DNA from 3 places in the Pseudarthrobacter sp. As-47 genome. Region 1 is predicted to be linked to each of the others. Evidence: riboswitches for the same ligand, from Rfam matches in the RefSeq annotation. Region 1 holds a riboswitch; each other region holds the start of a gene.
What was found. Region 1 has a riboswitch for cyclic di-AMP ahead of AC4BCK_RS00835 (NlpC/P60 family protein). Riboswitches for the same ligand answer to the same signal wherever they lie in the genome.
Positions count from the first base shown of each region.

Region 1 (6,308 bases):
TTTGCGCGGAGGCCCAGTACCGAGGGCTGAGTCAATTAGCCGAGCCCGACCGCCCTTCCAAACAGGCTGAAACCGACGAACGCCACAATGTTGAGGAGTGCGTGGGCGATGACAAGTGGCATCACACGGCGGCTCTTGGTATAGATCAGTGCAAAGACCACGCCCATCACGGCATTGCCAATAAACGGCCCGAAACCCTGGTACAGGTGGTAACTGCCCCTCAGCGTGGAACTGGCAAGAATGGCCAGGGGCACTGACCAGCCAAACTTCCCAAAGCGGTCCAGCAGATAACCCACCACGATGACTTCCTCGACGATCGCGTGCCGCACCGCTGACAGAACCAGCACGGGAACCGTCCACCAGTAAGGGTCCAGGGCGCTGGGAATGATCGCTGTCGTGATGCCCAGTGCCCGCCCGACCGCGTAGAGGCCCAGTGAGGGGACGCCTATCAGGGCGGCAAGCCCGAGCCCCTGCAGCATGTCCATTCCGGGGCGGGCAAAATTAAAACCGATTCTTGTGAAGGCCGAAACACTGCCGTAGCCGTTGCCGGTGTTCGTTCTGTGCTGCTCGGTCAGGAAGTAGAACACCAGAACGACAGGTACCAGCGCGAAGAAGATTTCCAGCAGCTGATATGTCAGGTCAAAGTATTCGCGCGTGCTTTGGGAGTTGTTGAGTGTGGAGGTGCCCTGAGCCAGCGGCGCGCTGGTTATTTTGTCCAGAAGCTGCACCACGGAGTAGACGGCGGATTGTCCTAACGACAGTCCCAGTACTATCAAGACTTCGATCCGCAGACGGCGGCGGGAAGGAACCAGCATGGTCCTATCTTGCCTGCAGTTGCCAGGTCTCTTCCGGGATGCCGCAAAGACACCACAAGAAAGGCCGCCCGCTGACGGATCGGCTATCGGACCCATTTCTACTGGCTGCCGTCAAGACTCCTGCGATGGCGGCTAACTTCTCCGTTGGCGCTTCATTGGCTTTTCTAACCGTGCTGCGTTGAACCGGACGGTACCGTGTGTACTATTCGGCTGACGCCGGAACCACCTGCACGCAAAGGGTCAGTATGCAGGCCCAGGTATTGGCGCTCACGCCTTCAAGGGCGACGACGGCAGCCCTTGGATCTGGGCTGCCCCCGGACGGGATGTTGCCTTCACGGATGGAGACAGGCATTGGCTTACCTGTGCACACCCTGCGACCGTTTGGCTCCTGAAAGTCGCCGTCATGGCGATGGACTGCGCGATGCTGTTTGGTTGGCACCCCGTTTTGGCCGATAATGTGCAGCGGTGGGTGTTCCTTGTCCTTGTGGGGGGAGATCCTGTTTCTTCGTCCCGGAGCACGTGCCGAACGGGGTGGGGCTGGCTCCCGGTCTCAGCACGTCTGGAGCCAGCCCCGCTTTAAAGTTTGGAGCCAATGCAGTGAGGGCAGCATCACCGAGGCCTTGCTTTAACTGCCCGTCTCTCCATCACTCCCCTCCTCAGCGCTCGTGCAGGCCACTGCAGACACTCCTTTTGCAGTATTAACCCCACGATTACGCGCGTAGTGCAGACGGGAACGGACAAGCAGTCTCCGAACCCTCCTGAGTTCTCAAGCGGATGCACCGAGGTCGCCTGCACTAAACGACGTTCTTCCTACAACCAGTCCTTGCCCGGCAGGACGGTTCCTTTTGGCCCCTCCCGGGGCGCCCGGGACGTTGACCGAGCACTTGAGTTGAAGACCCGCGAGGAAACGGCCGATGACCCCGGCCAGGCGTGTCTAAGGGAAGCGGGGGCGCGGGGTTCGCCCCAGCGATAGCCGCTTTGTGGTGCCGTCTGGCTGGGTTTCCGGCCGGTCAAGTGCCCTTGAGGGAGGCCCTGCTACGCAGGATGCTGCTGGCCAATGGGACTGCACATGCCTGACAGTCAGGGCCTGCGGGGCAAGGGACGAGATAGATCCTGCACACCCGGGGCCGGCTCCAGCTGCCGCAGGAGGCGCAGGTTGAGCCAACAGAACACCGCAAGCCCCAGGTACAGGCATAGTTCCATCACCTCGCCATATTCTGAGATAACGAAAGTCGGTTCCGGCCAGATTAGTAGGCGGAACAGGCGATAGCCCGCGGCCAACAGGAAGGCCGGCACGAGAAAGAGCGGTGGAACGAGCAGGTGTTTGGGCGCAACGTCCCGCCGTGAGCCGACCGCTGCCCACACCAGCGGGGCACATGCACCGTACAGGCTGGCAAGGAGCATGGCGGAGGGGACCAGCTCCTGCACTCCCCGGAGGTTGTGCAGGTTGGTCTCCCCCTGACGGTTGACCGCATCCAGGTCTTCGGGGGTGTCCCAGCCAAAGATGCGCTGGCCCCAGGAGATCTCCTCGCCCGTGAGAAACCAGACGCCGAGAGTGACCACACCATAGAGCAGTGCGATGCCCAGACGCCCGGCCCGGAGCAGGCGGAGGGTGATCAGGGGCAAGAAGATGCATGCGCCCAGCAGGCAGAGAACCTGGAGCCATTCGATCAGGGAATCCTCGTCAACCAGCCAGAGATAGAGCTCCTTGAAGGGAACAGTAGCCGCGGCGACAACGGCGAGGATAAAGGGAAGCAGGGCCACCAGCAGCGCCTGGCGCGGGGCGATTCCCCAGGTCTGGGAATCGGTTCTGAACCGTACAGCTGCTGGGGTGTACCACCGAGGGATGGCTGGCATCTTGCCTCCTTGACAAACTGGCTGGGGCCAAGTGTCAGTCGTTGATTCACAAGCGATTCCCCAGCGTCCCATGCCCAAAATCTGCTAGGGAAGATTCACGGGGAAGTTATGCGGGTTTCCGCACCCGCATTTCGAGAGGTACACAGCCGGCCCCCAGCCAGTGGCGAAGGGTGAAGAACAAGCGCGCGCAGTAGGCTGCCGGGCTCAGCTGCCCTGGCACCGACCGGTTGCCGCAGTTTGTTCCGGACCATAACGAGGTCCCCCGGTGGTGTGCCTGCATCACTTGGCCGATCGGTTTGCAGGCCGCCGGGAGTCCCGTCGAGTTTGACCCGGGCCGTGGCAGTTTTGCAGTTCTGATTTTTCGCCAGGGTCAGCGCAGGACGCCCAGGGCGTTACCTACGATGTCGAACAGGTCGGTGTTGTCCACGCTGCCGTGCAGTTGCTCGGAGCCTGGGCCGTAGGCGTACACGGGCACGTCGGCGCCGGCGTGGTTGCCCGAGGCGTAGGTCAGCCAGAGACTGGCTTCCTTGGAGCCGTCCTTGACGTGGGGCGGGTCGCTCGGGGTCCGGAAGGTGGCGGGGCCGAAGTTTTTCGGGTCCGTTGCGCCGGTTCCGTTGGTGATCCCGGTTGAGCGGTCCGTGTCCTTGGAGTTTCCGTCGGACCGGGTAGGGGTGGAGTTATTGGCGGGGTTGCCGGAGTCGACGTTGACGGGGGGTCCGGCTGCTTCGGCATTGGTGAAGGTGCCCTTTTCGATGATGTTGAAACCCCCGGTTTCGTGGTCTGCGGTGACGATGACCAGGGTGTTGCCGTCCTTCTTGGCGAAGTCCAGGGCTGCGGCGACGGCGTCGTCGAAAGCTTTGACTTCCTCCAGGGTCTGGGCCGCGTCGTTGTCGTGGGAGCGTTTGTCGATCAAGGCACCTTCAACCTGCAGGTAAAAACCCTTGCCGCTGGTTTTCCGGTCAAGAAGCTCGATGGCTTTCTTTGTCATCTCCGACAGGGAGGGCTCCTTCGCCTCGGGATCTTCGGGGTTGTCCTGCTTGGCTTTTTCGACGGTCAGGTTTCCCGTGTTGAACAAGCCAAAGACCTTCTCCTGTGCGGCCGCGTTCAGGGCTGTCCGGGTGGCAGGGATTTGGTTGGAGACTGAACCCAGGATTGCGTAGCCCTGCTCCTTCAGCGCGGTTTCATTCGAGGCATCGAAGCGGCCCAGGCCGCCACCGAGAATGACGTCCGCGGTGCCGTTGCGGGCAATCTGGTCTGCGATCGGGGTCACCCGCACATCACTGGCAGGCAACGGTTTGCCGGTGATCTCGGTGTCCTGGCACGCGTCGGCGGAGTAGTCGGGTCCCTGGCAGCCACGGGACAGGACGTGGCTCACCTGCCCGGCCGGCGACGCGTCGGTAACTTCGGCGGTGGAGACATTGCCGGTGCGGTAGCCGGCCTGCTTGGCCAACTCCATGATCGTCGGCACCACGGCCCCCTTGGCGTCCACCCCGAGGGCAGCGTTATAGGTTTTAATCCCGGAGGCCCAGGCCGTGGTTGCGGCGGCGGAATCGGTAACCAGTTCCGGATTAAAGTCGGCCTGGCCCGGCTGGCCGGACTTTTTCTGCACAGCGTAGGTGCTGACGGAGCCGTGAACAGGGAGGGTTTCCATCACCAGCCTGCCCTCGGCCCCGTAGAAACGCTCCCTGCCCGCCGTGACTTGGGTTCGGCCCATGCCGTCACCAAGCAGGTAGATAACATTCTCGGCTGTGGCAGGTGCTGACTTCGTGGCGTTAAACACCGCGTACCAGATCATCCCGGTTGCCACGGCTGCTCCCAGGACGACCCAAATGATCCTGCGTATCTTCCGTTCAGAGTCGGCGGGCGTGACGGCGGCCGGAGCTTGTGTCATCGGCGGTGCTTTCCTGTTCAGCGGCGGGGGCGTATGTCGGCTTCAGGGGCGGCGGTGTTTGTAGGGCTGGCCCTAGACGGTACCGCAGCCGCAGCGCCACCCATGGGTTTCTCGAAGCAATGGAATTGGATCCATTCAGAAAGGATACGGCTCGTGTTCCAGGACATCGAGTAAGTGCAGGACAACTCAGCCTTAATCCGGTTGGGCCGGCCCTGCCTTACTAAGCGGTGAGGCCCACCAGCGGGGTCTGTTCCAGAGGCAGCCCTTAAACAAGAGCCTCCTCGCAAGTGCCCGACGGAAAATGCAATTCGTCTTCGTCTTCTGTTTTCTAAGAGCGTGTTTCAGACTCCCGAAATGACTACGTGGCCGACCGGACAGGAATACGGGCACAGGGCAGTACATGGAGGCGGCAGCGCAATTGTTCATCCCTGGTCCTTAGTGCCGTCCTTTATGCATCCAATAAGAGGATCTGCGGCTCTGCGTTATGCAAATGTGACAACGTCGTGGGTTTTCGAGTAGGGTCAGACGCGTGCCGGTCTCAGAATGCGGCACTCCTGAGCAGATTGCCTAACTCTGCCGCTGCCTCGGGATCCGTTCGCATCATTCGTCCGGCAGAGACGGGGAAACCAATTGTGGCCTGCTTCGGGCAGGCCTTGGGGTGAAGCCGCGACTCCTGCCTTGTGCTGGAACTGCGGCCGGGTGTCTCCCATCCGAATCCGACAGCTAACCCCGCAGGCAGTGGGAGAGGCCCTTTCATGTCCATTCGCCGTGCTCACGGCCGCCACCGCGCGGTCCCCGTCCACACCAGCGCCCTTGCAGTCCTGACCAAGTCCGTCACCGACAACGCCGGCGGTGTGGGCCGCCAGGCGGCCGTCATCGCAGCAGCTTCCGGACTCGTTCTTACCAGTGGCGTTGCAGCCCAGGCAGCAGATGCCCCGACCCAGCGCGAGGCAGAGCCGGCCTCGACCCTGGAGGTTGCCAGCCAGGTCCAGGCGCCGCTCAGCGCAGACTCGACAGTCCAGATTTCCTACGAGCGCCCCGCCGTAAAGACGACGCCCGCTCCTGTCATCGAAGCGCCAACGCCTGTCGCCGTTCAGGCACCCAAGGCGGCCGTGCCCGCCGCGACTGCCGTCGCGAACGCCGCAGCGCCGGCCAAGGCCCAAGTCACCGTCACCCCCGCCCCTGCTGCCGCGCCGGCAGCCGCCCCGGCAGGCGGAGTCAACGCCACCATGGTCTCCTCGGCCTACGCCCAGATCGGCATGATCCAGGACTGCACACGACTGGTCGAGAACGCTCTTAACGCTGCCGGCATCCCTGTCGGAGACCTCGGTCCGATGCAGTTCATGAACTACGGCACTGTAGTCTCCGATCCGCAGCCCGGTGACATGGTCATGCAGCCCGGCCACGTAGGAATCTACGTCGGCAACGGCCAGGTTCTCAGCTCCGGCCTGAACGGCAAGAACGAAACCGCCGTTCACCCGCTGACGTGGATGACGTCAAAGGGTGCTGTCACCTTCGTACGCGCAGGCTAATAAATTTCTGAAGGCCGGCGATTCGGTGCCTTGGGGGCGGCGAATCACCGGCCTTCAGTATCTCTTGAGCAGCATGGGCCTCTGAACGCCGGTTTTTAAACTACCGGCCTGTTCGCAAGGACCAGACCGGCCGCTCGGTCACAGTTTGGGTACGGCCTGCCGCGACTGCTTCTTGTCGGCGTGCAACTGGCCCTCATGGAGCGATCTCGGCAG
Region 1 is NZ_CM177088.1:171,138-177,445, reverse strand. It holds gene AC4BCK_RS00855 (CPBP family intramembrane glutamic endopeptidase) at 36-815, opposite strand; gene AC4BCK_RS00850 (hypothetical protein) at 1,018-1,167, opposite strand; gene AC4BCK_RS00845 (hypothetical protein) at 1,896-2,672, opposite strand; gene AC4BCK_RS00840 (alkaline phosphatase) at 3,043-4,563, opposite strand; cyclic di-AMP (ydaO/yuaA leader) riboswitch at 5,119-5,315, shown strand; gene AC4BCK_RS00835 (NlpC/P60 family protein) at 5,319-6,095, shown strand; gene AC4BCK_RS00830 (transglutaminase TgpA family protein) at 6,234-6,308, opposite strand, start outside.

Region 2 (6,308 bases), 1.8 Mb from region 1:
AATTCCGACCGTTGTAACGCTGACTGCACGGCATGGGCTGCTCCTTGAATCGGCCTGCTGAACGCCGCCGGCCGGATCCCTGCCGGCAGTCCTACCCTGACGGTGACCGGACCAGCCGTCAAGGACAAGCCAAACTGCGTCGGTCCACCACAGCACGACGAAGACAGCTCGCCGGCCAGGAAAGGAATCCTTTGTAGCACACCCATCCAACGGAGGATGTCATGAACAGCCAGCACCTGTACCGCCACCCCCTGCCCGGCACATCCGAGGATGAACCCTGGGCACCATTGGCAACTGGTGCGCGTACGGGTTGGCGAATGGGTTGTCCGGAGTACGGATCACATCCTGATGCAGGCGCATCCTTCCAGTTGCCGCAGGGCCGGGAGGTCGACGGCTGTCGGCATGTGGTCGATGCCGGGCAGCAGATGGTGCAGGGCGCTGCGCCCGCCGAGGGCAGGCTGTCTTCACACGGTCCAGATGTCCGCGAGTGCTTCCACCCCTTCCGACCCCACGACCCGGGCTAAGGTATCAGTCGCGTGCTACCCTGACTTCCGAAATGTCTAAACATATTGGAGGAAGTGTCGCAGTCGGCGTCACACTGGCGGCACTGCTCGGCGTGACGGCTTGCCTCCCTGCCGCGGAGCGGCCCGGCGCCAAGCGTGTCGATATCGGTGAACCGCCCACAACTGCATCCGTTTCAGCCCAAAGCGGACGACTGTTCCCGGGCTTTGACATCACCTCCGAAGTGGAAACCGACAGCACCCCGTTTGCCGTCGGAAAGACCTTTGTCGGCTCTGCCTTCCCCCGGGATGACCGTTCCCGGCTCAGCTTTTACGGCTTCGACGCTACCGGCACCACCTGGCGCGTGGACACCAACCCATCCTGCGTTGGAACCGTGCCAACACAGGTTGGCGGCGAAGCGGCGATTGTCATCCTCGACTCCGACGCCCGCAAGGATAGCTCAGGCCGGGTCAGCATCACCGTCGCCACGGCCTTCTCCGCCGCGGACGGAGAGCCCCTCTGGGGGCCGACGGAGGTTCCCGGCCCGTCCCCGGGCACCGGCCTGGTTTTCGCCAACACTCCCAAAGCGCTCACTAGCGAGAGGACACCCACAACGTTGCTCGCCGCCGACTCCGGCACAGTCGTCGGCGAACCGGCCGGAACAGCCCTTTATGAATATCAAGGGACCGCACTGGAGGGCGCCGCGGACAGTTTCTCCGCCCTCGACAGCGGCACGGGCGAAACGCTTTGGAGTACGGCGCAGTTGAGCCCCGGCCCCTCCGTTGCCGGGGCCGGGGCCACGGCCCGGTTCGAAGGCGCTTACGGTCCGTCAACCGGAGGCCTGGTGATCCTGGAATGGGCCGACCCCGCGGGGGCGGCGGTGGCCGTCGTTCACGATCTCAGGACCGGCGCGCCACTGGGCAAAGTTGAGGGAACGCCTTCGGGCATGGCCACCGTGGATGACTCCACCCAAACAGTGCTTCTGACTTCACAGCGGACAGACGGCACCCACAGCATCACAGCAGCCCGTCCCCGCGGGGGCATTCTGTGGAGCATGGAATCCAGCAGCCCGGCCGTGGTATCAGCCGCCGGCGCGGGAATGGCCTATGCACAGGTCAACGGCGAAGCGGCCAGGATAGACCTTGATTCCGGGACCATCCTGGCCTCGGGTGATTACGCCCTTCCCGTGGCCGTACTCCCCGACGGAACCGCCTTGTTCCCCACGGACCAGCCCGGCACGTATGCGGTTGCAGTAGCCCGCGGAACGTCCGCTACAGGGTAAAAGTTCCCGGCATGCAGCGCCGCGCCGACTTCCCCTAAATGTTTATACATTTGTGATTTTTCCGTGTAGATTGGGCCCGTGCCGCCCACCAGGCGCTGCACCCTTGGCTTGTTACCGAACCCTGCCGCCCGCCAAGGACCAAACACCACAAGCTCCGGCAGGGGCGGGGGAACCAAAATACGGATTCGCAGTGAATCCTTGGGGTTAAGCCGCCGGCATCAACGGCCGGCGGCCGGGTGACTCCCATCCGCATCCGACAGCTCACCTCGCAGGTATCGGGAGAGGTTAAGCAATGTCAAAGAAAAACGCCCGCCACAGGGCCGCCACCAGCAGCTCGCTGGCCACCATTTCACGAAGCGTTTCCAGCCACAGCGGAGCAGTGGGCCGCCAGGCCGCCCTCGTCGCTGTCGGATCCGGGCTCGTGCTGAGCATGGCCGTCCCGGCCCAGGCGGGAGCCACCGCATCGGACCCGCAGGGGGAAACTGCTTCAAGCACCATTTCCTCCCCGGCAGGAACTCCCGGCCAGGCGCCCGCACCGGGGGCCTCCGTCCACACCGTGGTCGCTGGGGAGACCTTAAGCCAGATAGGAGCGCTGCACGGAATCTCCCTGGACGCCATTCTGTCGCTGAACGGTCTTCACATGGCCTCCATCATCTATCCGGGGGACGTCATAACACTTTCCGGGGCAGCGGGCACCCCGGGCTCGGCACCGGCAGCCGCTCCCGCGCCGATCACCCCCGCAGCAGCCCCCGGTATGCCGTACCAGCCTTCGGCCCTGGTGCCGGCGAGCACCGGTGGACAGAAGCCACCGTCTTCCCTCAACCGGGCGATTCTCGACGCGGCACGGGCCCAGATGGGTGCCGTTCAGGACTGCACGGTCCTGGGGGAGGTAGCCTTGCGATCGGCAGGGATTCAAGGGGTCGGGGATGAATCACCCGAGTCTTTGATGGCTTATGCCACCCCGGTGTCAACCCCGGAACCCGGTGACTTTATCTACTATGCCGACGGCGGAATGGGGTTCTCGCATAACGCGGTTTACCTCGGTGACGGGCAAGCCATACACAGCGGATGGAACGGCAATCAGACCGTCGTCTTCAGCGTGAACGTCGGTTCCGGCCCCTCCTACTACCGCGTGAACGCCTGACTCCTGAAGTCCGCGGTGCCTGGCGGCCGCACACTGGCCGCCAGGCACCGCCTCACACCGCCTGACAACTGAGCCGAAATTTTCCAGGCGCACCCCACAGTCCGGATCCGGACTTTACACGCCGATGGCCGGGCCCGTACCGTCAATAAGACAAAATGTATAAACATTTAGTATTTTTTGCCAGTCTCAGGAGCCAGCATGCCATCGCCCACCCCCACCGGCACTTCCCGCCACCGACCCTGGACCATAGTTGTTTCCGCCCTCGCGGTGGCCGTCCTGATCCTGCTGGTGGGAATTTTCGCGTATCAGGGAGGGGCGTCCCAGGGGGCCAGCGGCTCCGGAGCCGCGCCGCAGGGATCCGCAGGATCCGAAAGCACGCCGCTGGATATGTCCCGCAGGACAGCGGACGATCCGACAGCACTCGGCCCGGTCGACGCCCCGGTGGTGCTGGTCGAGTATGCAGACTACCGCTGCCCGTTCTGCGGGCTGTTCTCCCGCGATACCCTGCCGCCATTGGTGAAAAAATACGTCAAGAGCGGTGACCTGCGCGTCGAGTGGCGTGACCTGCCGGTCTTCGGCGATCAGTCCACTATGGCTGCCGTGGCCGGCCGCGCAGCCGGGAACCAAGGCAAGTTCTGGGAGTTCAACAAGGCAGCTTTCGCCATCGCCCCCGAACGCGGACATGCCGATCTTTCGCGGGAGCGTCTGGTGCAGATCGCAAAAGAGTCCGGCGTACCGGACCTGACGCAGTTCGAAGCCGACCTGGACTCCGAGGAACTGCAGCAGGCCGTTGCCAAGGATGCACAGGAAGCGGCATCCCTGGGCGCCACCGGAACACCCACCTTCCTGGTCAATGAGACACCCCTGATCGGTGCGCAGCCCTTGGCAACCTTCGAAAAGGCCATTGACGCCGCGCTTAAAAAGGCCGAATCCCAGTAATGGTTATCGGATACGCGGGCGCGTTTTTGGGGGGCATCCTCACCCTGTTGAGCCCCTGCTCGGCCCTGCTGCTGCCGGCCTTCTTCGCCTACGCATTCTCCACCAGGACCCGGCTCGTCGCGCGGACCGCCCTCTTCTATCTGGGCCTGCTCTCCACCCTGGTGCCGCTGGGGGTCTTCGCCGGAACGCTCGGGTCTCTCGTGACCCAGCACCGCGGCATCCTCATCGCCTCAGGCGCCGGACTCGTGATCGCACTGGGCCTGGCCCAGGTCGCCGGACTCCGGATGCCGTCACTCCTCCGTAACAACGCCCGGACCGGTTCATCCCGTCTTTCAGTCTTCGCACTCGGCGCTGTCTATGGCATCGCCGGGGTATGCACGGGACCGATTCTTGGTTCCATTCTGACCGTGGCGGCAGTGGGCGGTAACGCCCTGTACGGCGGGATCCTCCTGGCGGTCTACGCGCTCGGGATGGCACTGCCCCTGTTTGCGCTGTCCCTGCTGTGGGACAGGCTCGGCATTCCGGGCCGCCGCTGGTTGCGGCCACCGCCGGTAACCATCGGCCGGTGGTCCAACTCCTGGGTCATGATCATCTCCGGTGCCCTCTCCATCGGCATCGGGGTCCTGCTGCTGGTCACAGACGGCACCGCAGGGCTTGGCGGAGTGCTCACCGTCACCGACCAATTCCAGCTCGAATCCACCGTCAGCGGAGCAGCTTCCGGTGTTCCGAACACCGTCTTCGCGCTCCTGGCCGCGGCCATACTGGCAGTCGCTGCCGCCCTGTACTTCAAGAACCAGCGGAACGACCGTCCCGCCGGCAGCGATGCTGAGGCGACGTCAGAAGCAGCAAAGAACGAGGAGAACCGATGAGCGCGCGAGTGTCGTTGAAATCAGCTCTGGCCCAGTGGCCCGGCCGCCGCTGGCAGGCCGCAGCCGCAGCCGCAGCCCTCACCTATCTGGTGATCGCAGTACCCACCGAACTCATCGACACTCCCCTGTTCAGCCGCGAGATCCCTCCCACCTGGTGGTCCTTCCCGGTTCTGGGAATTACAGCGGCCCTGACGGGGCTGGTCGTTGCTACCTACGTGGCCCGCATCCCGGCCCCGGCCGCCGAAGGCAAAGAGCGGTTAGGAGCAGCCGGCACCATCGTCTCGTTCTTCGCCGTCGGATGCCCTGTCTGCAACAAGCTGGTACTCCTGGCCCTGGGAAGCTCCGGTGCGGTGCAATACTTCGAGCCCCTCCAACCGCTGCTGGCCGTCGGTTCCATCAGCTTGTTACTTTGGGCCTTCCTTAAACGCGCCACATCCGAGGATCGGTGCCCCGTCCCGCAGCCACAGACAGCGGCCGCTACCCCGGCTGAAGGGTAAGCAGGATACCGGCGCACTGTCCCGCTGCCTTGCCGGCGCCGTTTCACCCCACCCGGCCGTCCCGCGTCCGTGCTAGTCACGGCTGCCCGGAACCGCCTTGCACCCGAACGCCGTCGAAATAGCGAACCTTTCCCCCAGCACATAGCTGCGCCTGAACTCCAGCGTCCGGGCCCGGTAACATCCGGTCCGCTCGATGAGCAAGAGCGGGGTGCCTTCCGCACATCCAAGATGACCGGCCTGCGCAGGGCTCGCTGCGACGGCGGTGAGCTGCTCAGTGCCGCCATCGAGTACGATGCCGCAGCGGCGGTCCAGTTCGCCATACAAAGCGGTGTCTGTGAAATCCACATTGACCAGCTCCCCAGCCACCTCGGCAGGGAGCCAGACCTGGTCCAGTCCGATAGGCTCCCCGTCGGCCAGACGCACTCTTGATAGGTGAAAAAGCTCCGCCTGTTCACCCAACGAAAGTCGTGCCGCCACCGCCGGGTCCTGAACGTTATGCTGCTCCAGCACCACGCTGCTGTGCTTCATTCCTGACTCACGGATGGAGGCTAAAACGCTGTAAATCGGCCCATAGGCCGTGCTGCTGCCGGCCACTACCGTCGGTCTCTGACCGGGATGTGCGGTGATGTGCCCCGCATCCCGCAATGGCTTCAACGCAGCCCTGATAGTTCCCCGGCTGACCTTGTATCGCTGCGCCAACTCCAGCTCACCGGGAAAGCCTGAATCAAACGCCCCACCCAGGACCGCGTCCAGCAGATCAGCGCTGACCGTTTTCCACAACGGACGCCCGCGTGCCTTCAGCGCGCCCCGCGCGGGGTCTACTGATTCCGCCGCTCGGACTGATTCGGTCGCAATCGGTTTAGTCACAGGAGACCTCGGCTGAAGCGCTGTCATAGTACGACGTTACTTCAGGCGGGCGCACAGCGCTTCTCCGTACAGTGTCTCTTCAGCAGGCAGCAGCGGGAACCGGCTGAGTGCGGTTGGGAAGTTAGCCATTGCCCACGCTGGCGCTCACTAACGCCCTTCCCCCAATTCTGACCCGCGACGAAGCCGACAACGATTTCCGCCGTGAGGCT
Region 2 is NZ_CM177088.1:1,932,332-1,938,639, reverse strand. It holds gene AC4BCK_RS08935 (PQQ-binding-like beta-propeller repeat protein) at 557-1,783, shown strand; cyclic di-AMP (ydaO/yuaA leader) riboswitch at 1,917-2,072, shown strand; gene AC4BCK_RS08930 (C40 family peptidase) at 2,076-2,927, shown strand; gene AC4BCK_RS08925 (DsbA family protein) at 3,126-3,866, shown strand; gene AC4BCK_RS08920 (cytochrome c biogenesis CcdA family protein) at 3,866-4,735, shown strand; gene AC4BCK_RS08915 (hypothetical protein) at 4,732-5,232, shown strand; gene AC4BCK_RS08910 (GntR family transcriptional regulator) at 5,305-6,099, opposite strand.
Region 2: linked by a shared signal. The riboswitch ahead of AC4BCK_RS08930 (C40 family peptidase) and the one ahead of AC4BCK_RS00835 (NlpC/P60 family protein) in region 1 are both predicted to bind cyclic di-AMP.

Region 3 (6,308 bases), 790 kb from region 1:
TACATCCGGCCGTAACTGGGCCTCGACCACGTTGAAGGTCTGCACGCCGTTTTCGTCTTCCCCTGCGCAGAAGCGCAGCGAGACAAGTTGCCCGGAATCCCAGATGACGCCCTCGGACACCAGGAACCCGGCCACCAGGTCGAAGTCGTGGCCGGGGGTCCGCATGGTGACGGAGAAGGACATGCTGCCCAGCCGTATCTCCAGCGGCTCCTCCACCGCAAGGACGTCCTCCCGGTACCGGACCGGAAACTCAAGGGCATTCGGCGAGCCATCCAGCACATACTTGTGCACCTTGCGGCGCTGGGTTACGCGTCCCATGTCCCACCGTTCCTGTTCATGATTCCATCATCGCAACCGCCCCGTGGTGATGCCAGCGCAGCCGGCCGTTCCCGGGCTTGGTCAGCCAAGGAGTTCACTCCAGTCCACCGGGCCGGTGGCCGCCGGCTTGGCAGCTGTCCTGCCTGTCCTTCCGGCGCTGCGCGTCTTTGGCTTGGCATTGGGGTCAGGGGGCGCCGGGATGGGCGGCCCCCAGGGCAGGGCGAAGGCTGGCACCAGCTCACCGAGCTTCACCCCGTGGGGAGGAACAACCATGACGCCGTCGGCGGAGGCCAGCCCCCGCATCATGCCCGGCCCGGTGTGCTGGGCCGGCGAAGCCATCCCGTACAGCAGCCGGAACGGCATGAGGCGGGTGCGTCCCGGCTCGGGCTCGAGGGTGGTTCCGCACGGCACCTCCTGTACCGTCGGCATGCTGCCGTGCCCCAGCGCCGCCAGCAGCGGGGCCCCTACCGTGGACAGCGCAATCATGGCGGCGAGGGGGTTGCCCGGCAGGCCCAGCACGAAGCGCCCGTCCGGAAGTTCAGCCAGGACGGCCGGATGCCCCGGACGCATGGCTACGCCGTCGATGATCAGCCGCCCGCCCAGCTCAGCTACGGCCCGGCGAAGGTGGTCGGTGCCGGATTTTCCGGTCCCGCCTGTTGTGATGACGACGTCGGCAGGCAGGTCCGGTGCCCCCGGCACCTCCGGGACCACGTCCTCCAGCGCGCCCAGCCACTCCGCATAGGAATCGCCGATTCTCTGCTGCCCGCCGGGGATCCCGCCCAGCATGCCCACCACTGCCGGCAGCTGCGGGCCGAAGGTGTCCCGCACCTTGCCGGGGACGGGCACGCCGCGGCCAACCACCTCGGAGCCGGTCAGCAGAAGCCGGACCAGGGGCTTTCCCTGGACCACAAGTTCGTCATATCCCGCCAGGGCGGCCAATGCCAGGTGGGCGGGGTTGAGCACCACCCCGGCCTTGACCAGGACGTCGCCCTCGGAAGCCTCCTCCCCCGCCTTCCGTACGTGCTGGCCGTTGCGGGGCTCGCCGGGGCGGGCCGTCCCGCCCGTCACCAGGATGGGCAGTCCGTCCTCGTCCCTGTCCAGCCGGGCGCTTTCGCTGCGCAGAACAGACTTGCCACCCGCGGGGATAAGTCCTCCCGTGGCGATGGGACTGGCCTGGTGCGGGGCGAGGGGCGTTCCGGGCTCAACCAGGATCCACGGTCCGGTGCCGTTGACCGCCCAGCCGTCCATCGCCGACGACGCATAGTGGGGCATGTCCTGCAGCGCAACGATGTCCTGGTCCAGTTTTCGTCCGAGGGCAAGCTCCAGCGCAACCGGCCCGGCGGGAATAGGCTGGGCAGCGTCAAAGGCGGCCCGCCGGGCTTCGTCCCACGTGTGGTCGAGGTGCCGTGGATGGTCGGCTTCGGGTTTGCTCGGTTCCTCCTTGGCGTCGCTGGTCATTCGCCGGGAGTCCCGGCGGCTTCAGCATCGTAGTCGGTGGCCAGGGTACGGGCCACGGCCAGCGCGGATTCCATGGAAGCGGCGTTCGTTGCCTCCCCGGTTCCCGATGCCAGCCCTGCGGCATAACCCGCAATAAAGGTGGTCAGCGGGGCAGCCGGACGGACCACCGAGTGGGCGGCCACACCGGCCAAGGCAAGGATGGCGTTGACGTCCACCTGGACATCCTCAAGCTCATAGGCCTGGAGCAGGGACCTGCACCACTCCTCCAGCGTTTCATCCTGACTTTTCACGAACGTGCCTCCCAAGTTAACTGCGGCTGCGCCGGCCCTGGCCCTTGTCCTGGTTTCCGGCGGCAATCCCTAGTGCGGCGGCATCATCCCACGTGTCCACGTCTGCCGTGGAACCTGCGGGGACGGTGACAGGCTGCACCTCCAGCGTAGCAAGGAGGGAGCGCACGGAGCCGTTGATTAAGGCACCGCGCGACGACAGTTCCGCCGCTGACTTTATTAACCCGGCCGTGCGGTAAATGCCGGCCAGCGGCTGGAGGACACCGTCACCCGAACGGGCCATGACGCCGTCATTTTCCCCCGGGGTCAGCGCGTCCTTCAGTGCCGCCACGGCGTCCTGGACCAGCGGCATATCGCACGCCAGCACCAGGGTGTACTCCGACGTGCTGGTGCCGTGCCGGGCAAGGGCGTCCAGTCCGGCCGCGATGGCTGCAGCCGGACCCGCGAATTCCGGCTCTTCACGGCACCAGATCACCCCGGGAGCGGAAGATTCCGGCCGGGGACCCACTATCACGGTGCTGGAGGCACCTGCGGCAGCAGCAAGCGCATGCTGCAGGAGAGTGGCGTGGTGGAAGACAAGGTCCTGTTTAGGCTCTCCGCCCAGCCGAGACGACCGGCCGCCGGCCAGGATGAGGGCATCGAAGGGCAACGGGTTCTCTTCCACTCCCCCAGCCTAGTCACCAAGGGCATGGCGCGGGGTGGGGTCAGGCGGCGCGCTCGGGCAGCAGGAACGGGTCCCAGGCAGGGGTGGGTTTTTCGAGTTCCTTGATTTGCCAGATGGCTCCGTGCGGAGGCTCCGGGACGAAGCGCAGCTTCCATCCCATCTCGGCCGGAGTGTGGTCGCCCTTGACGTTGTTGCAGCGCAGGCAGGCCGCCACCAGGTTCTCCCAGGAGTCGGCACCGCCGCGGGACTTGGGCTGGACATGGTCGATGGTGTGGGCCGCTTTTCCGCAGTACGCGCACCTGTGGCCATCACGCCTCAGCACTCCGCGGCGGCTGACAGCCGTGGCCTGGTTGTATCTGGGACGGATATAGCGGTTGAGGAGGATAACGGACGGCCGCCCCAATATCTCCTGGGGTCCCACCACGGGATCGTCACCCTCGGCAACCACACTGGCTTTGCCTGTGAGCACAAGCACCAGCGCCCGGCGGAACGTGATGACCGCCAGCGGTTCATATCCAGCATTCAGAACGAGAGTGCGCATGCACGTACCTCTTCACGGCCGCACCCGTCAGGGGCACGAGGGCCGGCTGCCCTCGGCATGTCCGGGCTATGGATCGACACCACAAGAGTAAACATAAAAGCGCACTATCAGCTAATCGCTGTTTTCCAAAACTGCCGTGTCGGGTCCCTTGGCGGGCTTTACCCGTGCGTCTGCGGGCTGCACTCCGCCGGCGTCATCCTTAAAGGGAAGAACCCCTGCCGCGGGGCAGGGGTTCTTCGTGCCGTCCATATGGGACGGCGAATGTGAGGCTCGTTAGTTCACGCGGATGAAAACGGGGCCGGAGCCAACGTTGGCGCTGAATACCACCGTCTGGTTTCCGTTGTATCCACCGTGGACCGCCTGGCCGTTGCCGGCGTAGACAGCGATGTGGGCCATGCCCGCGCCACCGTCGGCGTAGTAGATGAGGTCGCCCGGCTGGGCTTCCGCGGCGCTTACGGTGCGGCCCAGGGAGAGGTACCCTGCAGGCCAGTCGTGGAAGTTGATTCCCACTGCGGCCAGGGAGTTGGTCACCAGCATGGTGCAGTCCTGGGTGACGCCCAGCTGGGCGTATGCAGCGGAGAGGATGGCTGCGCCCTTGCCGCTGGCGGAAGCGGCAGGAGCTGCAGCCGGTGCAGAGGCGGTGGTCACCTTGGCGGTCACCTTGGGGGCTGCGGCAGGCTGGACGACGGCGGGAGCCGCCGGCTCGGCTTCCTCGACCTCAACAGGAGCGGGCTCTTCTTCGACAACAGGCGCAGGCGTGGTGGTGACGGCCGGCTTTTCGAAGGTGATGGCGATGGTGGAAGCGGCGGAGATCGGCGCCTCGACGGAGGACTCAACTTCAAGGGTGGACGCCGGAGCGGAGTCGCGCTGGACGCTGGAGTCTGCCGCGTTTGCGGCGATGCCGCTGCTCAGCACCAGGCCGGAAGCGGCAGCAATAACCGCTGCCTGGCGGCCCATGCCACCGGCGTTGTCGCCGACAGCCTTGGCGATCACTGCGATTGAGTTGGTCTTGGTGACTTCGGCGCGATGCCGTGCGGTGGCAAGAGTAGTCATCAGTTCTCTCTTTCGTTTTCCTCAGGCCGTTGTGGGCACCAAGGGGTTTGGGCGTGCCGGCATCTTGGGGGTACGCCGGCACGCCCCGAACGGGGATGTGGTGTTTGCGGAAAGCGTGATGGAGCAAAGAAATAGTTCTTGGGCCCGAAGGCCCAAGAACTATTTGTTAATGGTGAAGAAGGCGGAGCTTCCGGTGGCGGCCACCGAGTGAAGCAGCGTGCCCTGGGACGGGTTGAGAGCGCTGATCATCATGCCGTTGCCGACGTAGATGCCTACGTGCGCGCCACCGTTCTGCATGACCAGGTCACCCGGCTGCGGGGTGGAGGTGGGCGTCATTGCCGTCCAGGCGTTGACGCGCGGGATGCTGATGCCGGCCTGGGCGTACACCCACTGCGTGAAGCCGGAGCAGTCCCAGCCGTTGGGGGTGGTGCCACCCCAGACGTAGGGACGGCCGATGCCAGTGTACGCAAGTGCGGCAATGCCGGAGGTGGAGGCCGAGGAAACCGTTTCGGCAAGCTTCTCAGCTTCAGCTTCGGGAGCTGATGCGGTGGAGGCCGTCCGGGTTCCGGCAGCAGTCCGGCTCTCGGAATCGGTCGACTGTACCCGCACAGGTGCCGGCTTCGGAGCGGCGGTGGTCTTCACCACGGGACGCTCGAAGGAGACGGTGGCGGTGGGTGCTGCAGTCACCGCGAGGGCGGACTGGGCAGACCCGGACTCGGTGGAAGCGGAAACGCCAGCGGTAGTGTCCGCGGCGCTGGCAGGCAGGCCCATGCTGAGGATGAGACCGGAAGCGGCTGCGATAACGGCAGCCTGGCGACCTACTGTCCCGGCATTGGCACTAACAGCCTTGGACACGGTGTCCAAGGGGTTGGTACGAACCGTTTGCGCACGGTGGCGCGCAGAATGATGGCGTGAAGACACGAAGGTAGCCTCTCCCAATGCCTGCGAGGTGAGCTGTCGGATTCGGATGGGAGTCACCCGGCCACTCCGCTTCCAAGGAAGCTTTGCGACTTAACCCCAAGGCCTTCGCTGAAGCAAAGACCAAAATTGGTTCCCCCGCCCCTGCCAGACGATGAAATGCGAACGGACCTTGAGCGGTGGCAGAGCTAGGCAATCCGCACAAGAGCGTCAACTTCGGAAAAGTTGACGCGAGTTAGACGGTACAGCAGTTTTCGTTGAATGTCACATTCAGGTCACGGCGGGTCATGATGATTCGATAGCCGTCCCTCATTTGACTACAGCCAACCCGTGGGATCGACGACTTCGCCGTTGACCTGGACCTCGAAGTGGAGGTGGCAGCCTGTTGAAGCACCCGTGGTACCGCTGAGCGCCAGGACATCGCCGCGGGAGACCGTCTGGCCCTCGGTGACACTGAAGGACGAGAGGTGGTTGTAGGTGGTCTCCAGGCCGTTGCCGTGGTCCACGACAACGCGGTTTCCACCGCCGTACTGGTGCCACCCGACGAACGTCACGGTGCCGGCTGCGGCTGCCAGGACCGAGGTGCCGCACTGGGCCACGTAGTCCTGGCCGCGGTGGAAGTCACCGGAGCCGCCGGTGATCGGGCTGACCCGGTAGCCGAACGGGGAGGCAGTGGACAGCGCGGCCAACGGGGCTCCGAGGCTTCCGGCCGAGGCTGCGCGGGACACGGAACCGGCGGACTGCGCGCTGAGCAGCTGCTTCAGCTTGCCGTCGGGATCCGCCTGGGTCACCACGGCAGAGCGGCTGAAGTCGATCTGCGCGCCGGCCTCGGCGGATACCTGTGGCTGCGGGGTAACAGCCGAGGCTGCCACGGGGGTGACGCTGCCTGCATTGTCGGTGGCCATGACGGGGCTGGTTGCCGGAACGGTCACGGTCAGCACCAGCCCGGTGGCAGCCAGCGCGATTCCGGCTTTCTGGCCAATGCCGCTGGCGGAGGCAAATTCTGTGATCTGCCGGAAGGGACCTCGACGGCGGCGTGCATCACGATGCGGATCGCGGGGGCGTTCCG
Region 3 is NZ_CM177088.1:960,991-967,298, reverse strand. It holds gene fdhD (formate dehydrogenase accessory sulfurtransferase FdhD) at 1-318, opposite strand, end outside; gene AC4BCK_RS04510 (molybdopterin molybdotransferase MoeA) at 400-1,776, opposite strand; gene AC4BCK_RS04505 (DUF6457 domain-containing protein) at 1,773-2,066, opposite strand; gene mobA (molybdenum cofactor guanylyltransferase) at 2,083-2,727, opposite strand; gene AC4BCK_RS04495 (HNH endonuclease) at 2,768-3,268, opposite strand; gene AC4BCK_RS04490 (NlpC/P60 family protein) at 3,542-4,321, opposite strand; gene AC4BCK_RS04485 (C40 family peptidase) at 4,481-5,176, opposite strand; cyclic di-AMP (ydaO/yuaA leader) riboswitch at 5,247-5,420, opposite strand; gene AC4BCK_RS04480 (M23 family metallopeptidase) at 5,557-6,308, opposite strand, start outside.
Region 3: linked by a shared signal. The riboswitch ahead of AC4BCK_RS04485 (C40 family peptidase) and the one ahead of AC4BCK_RS00835 (NlpC/P60 family protein) in region 1 are both predicted to bind cyclic di-AMP.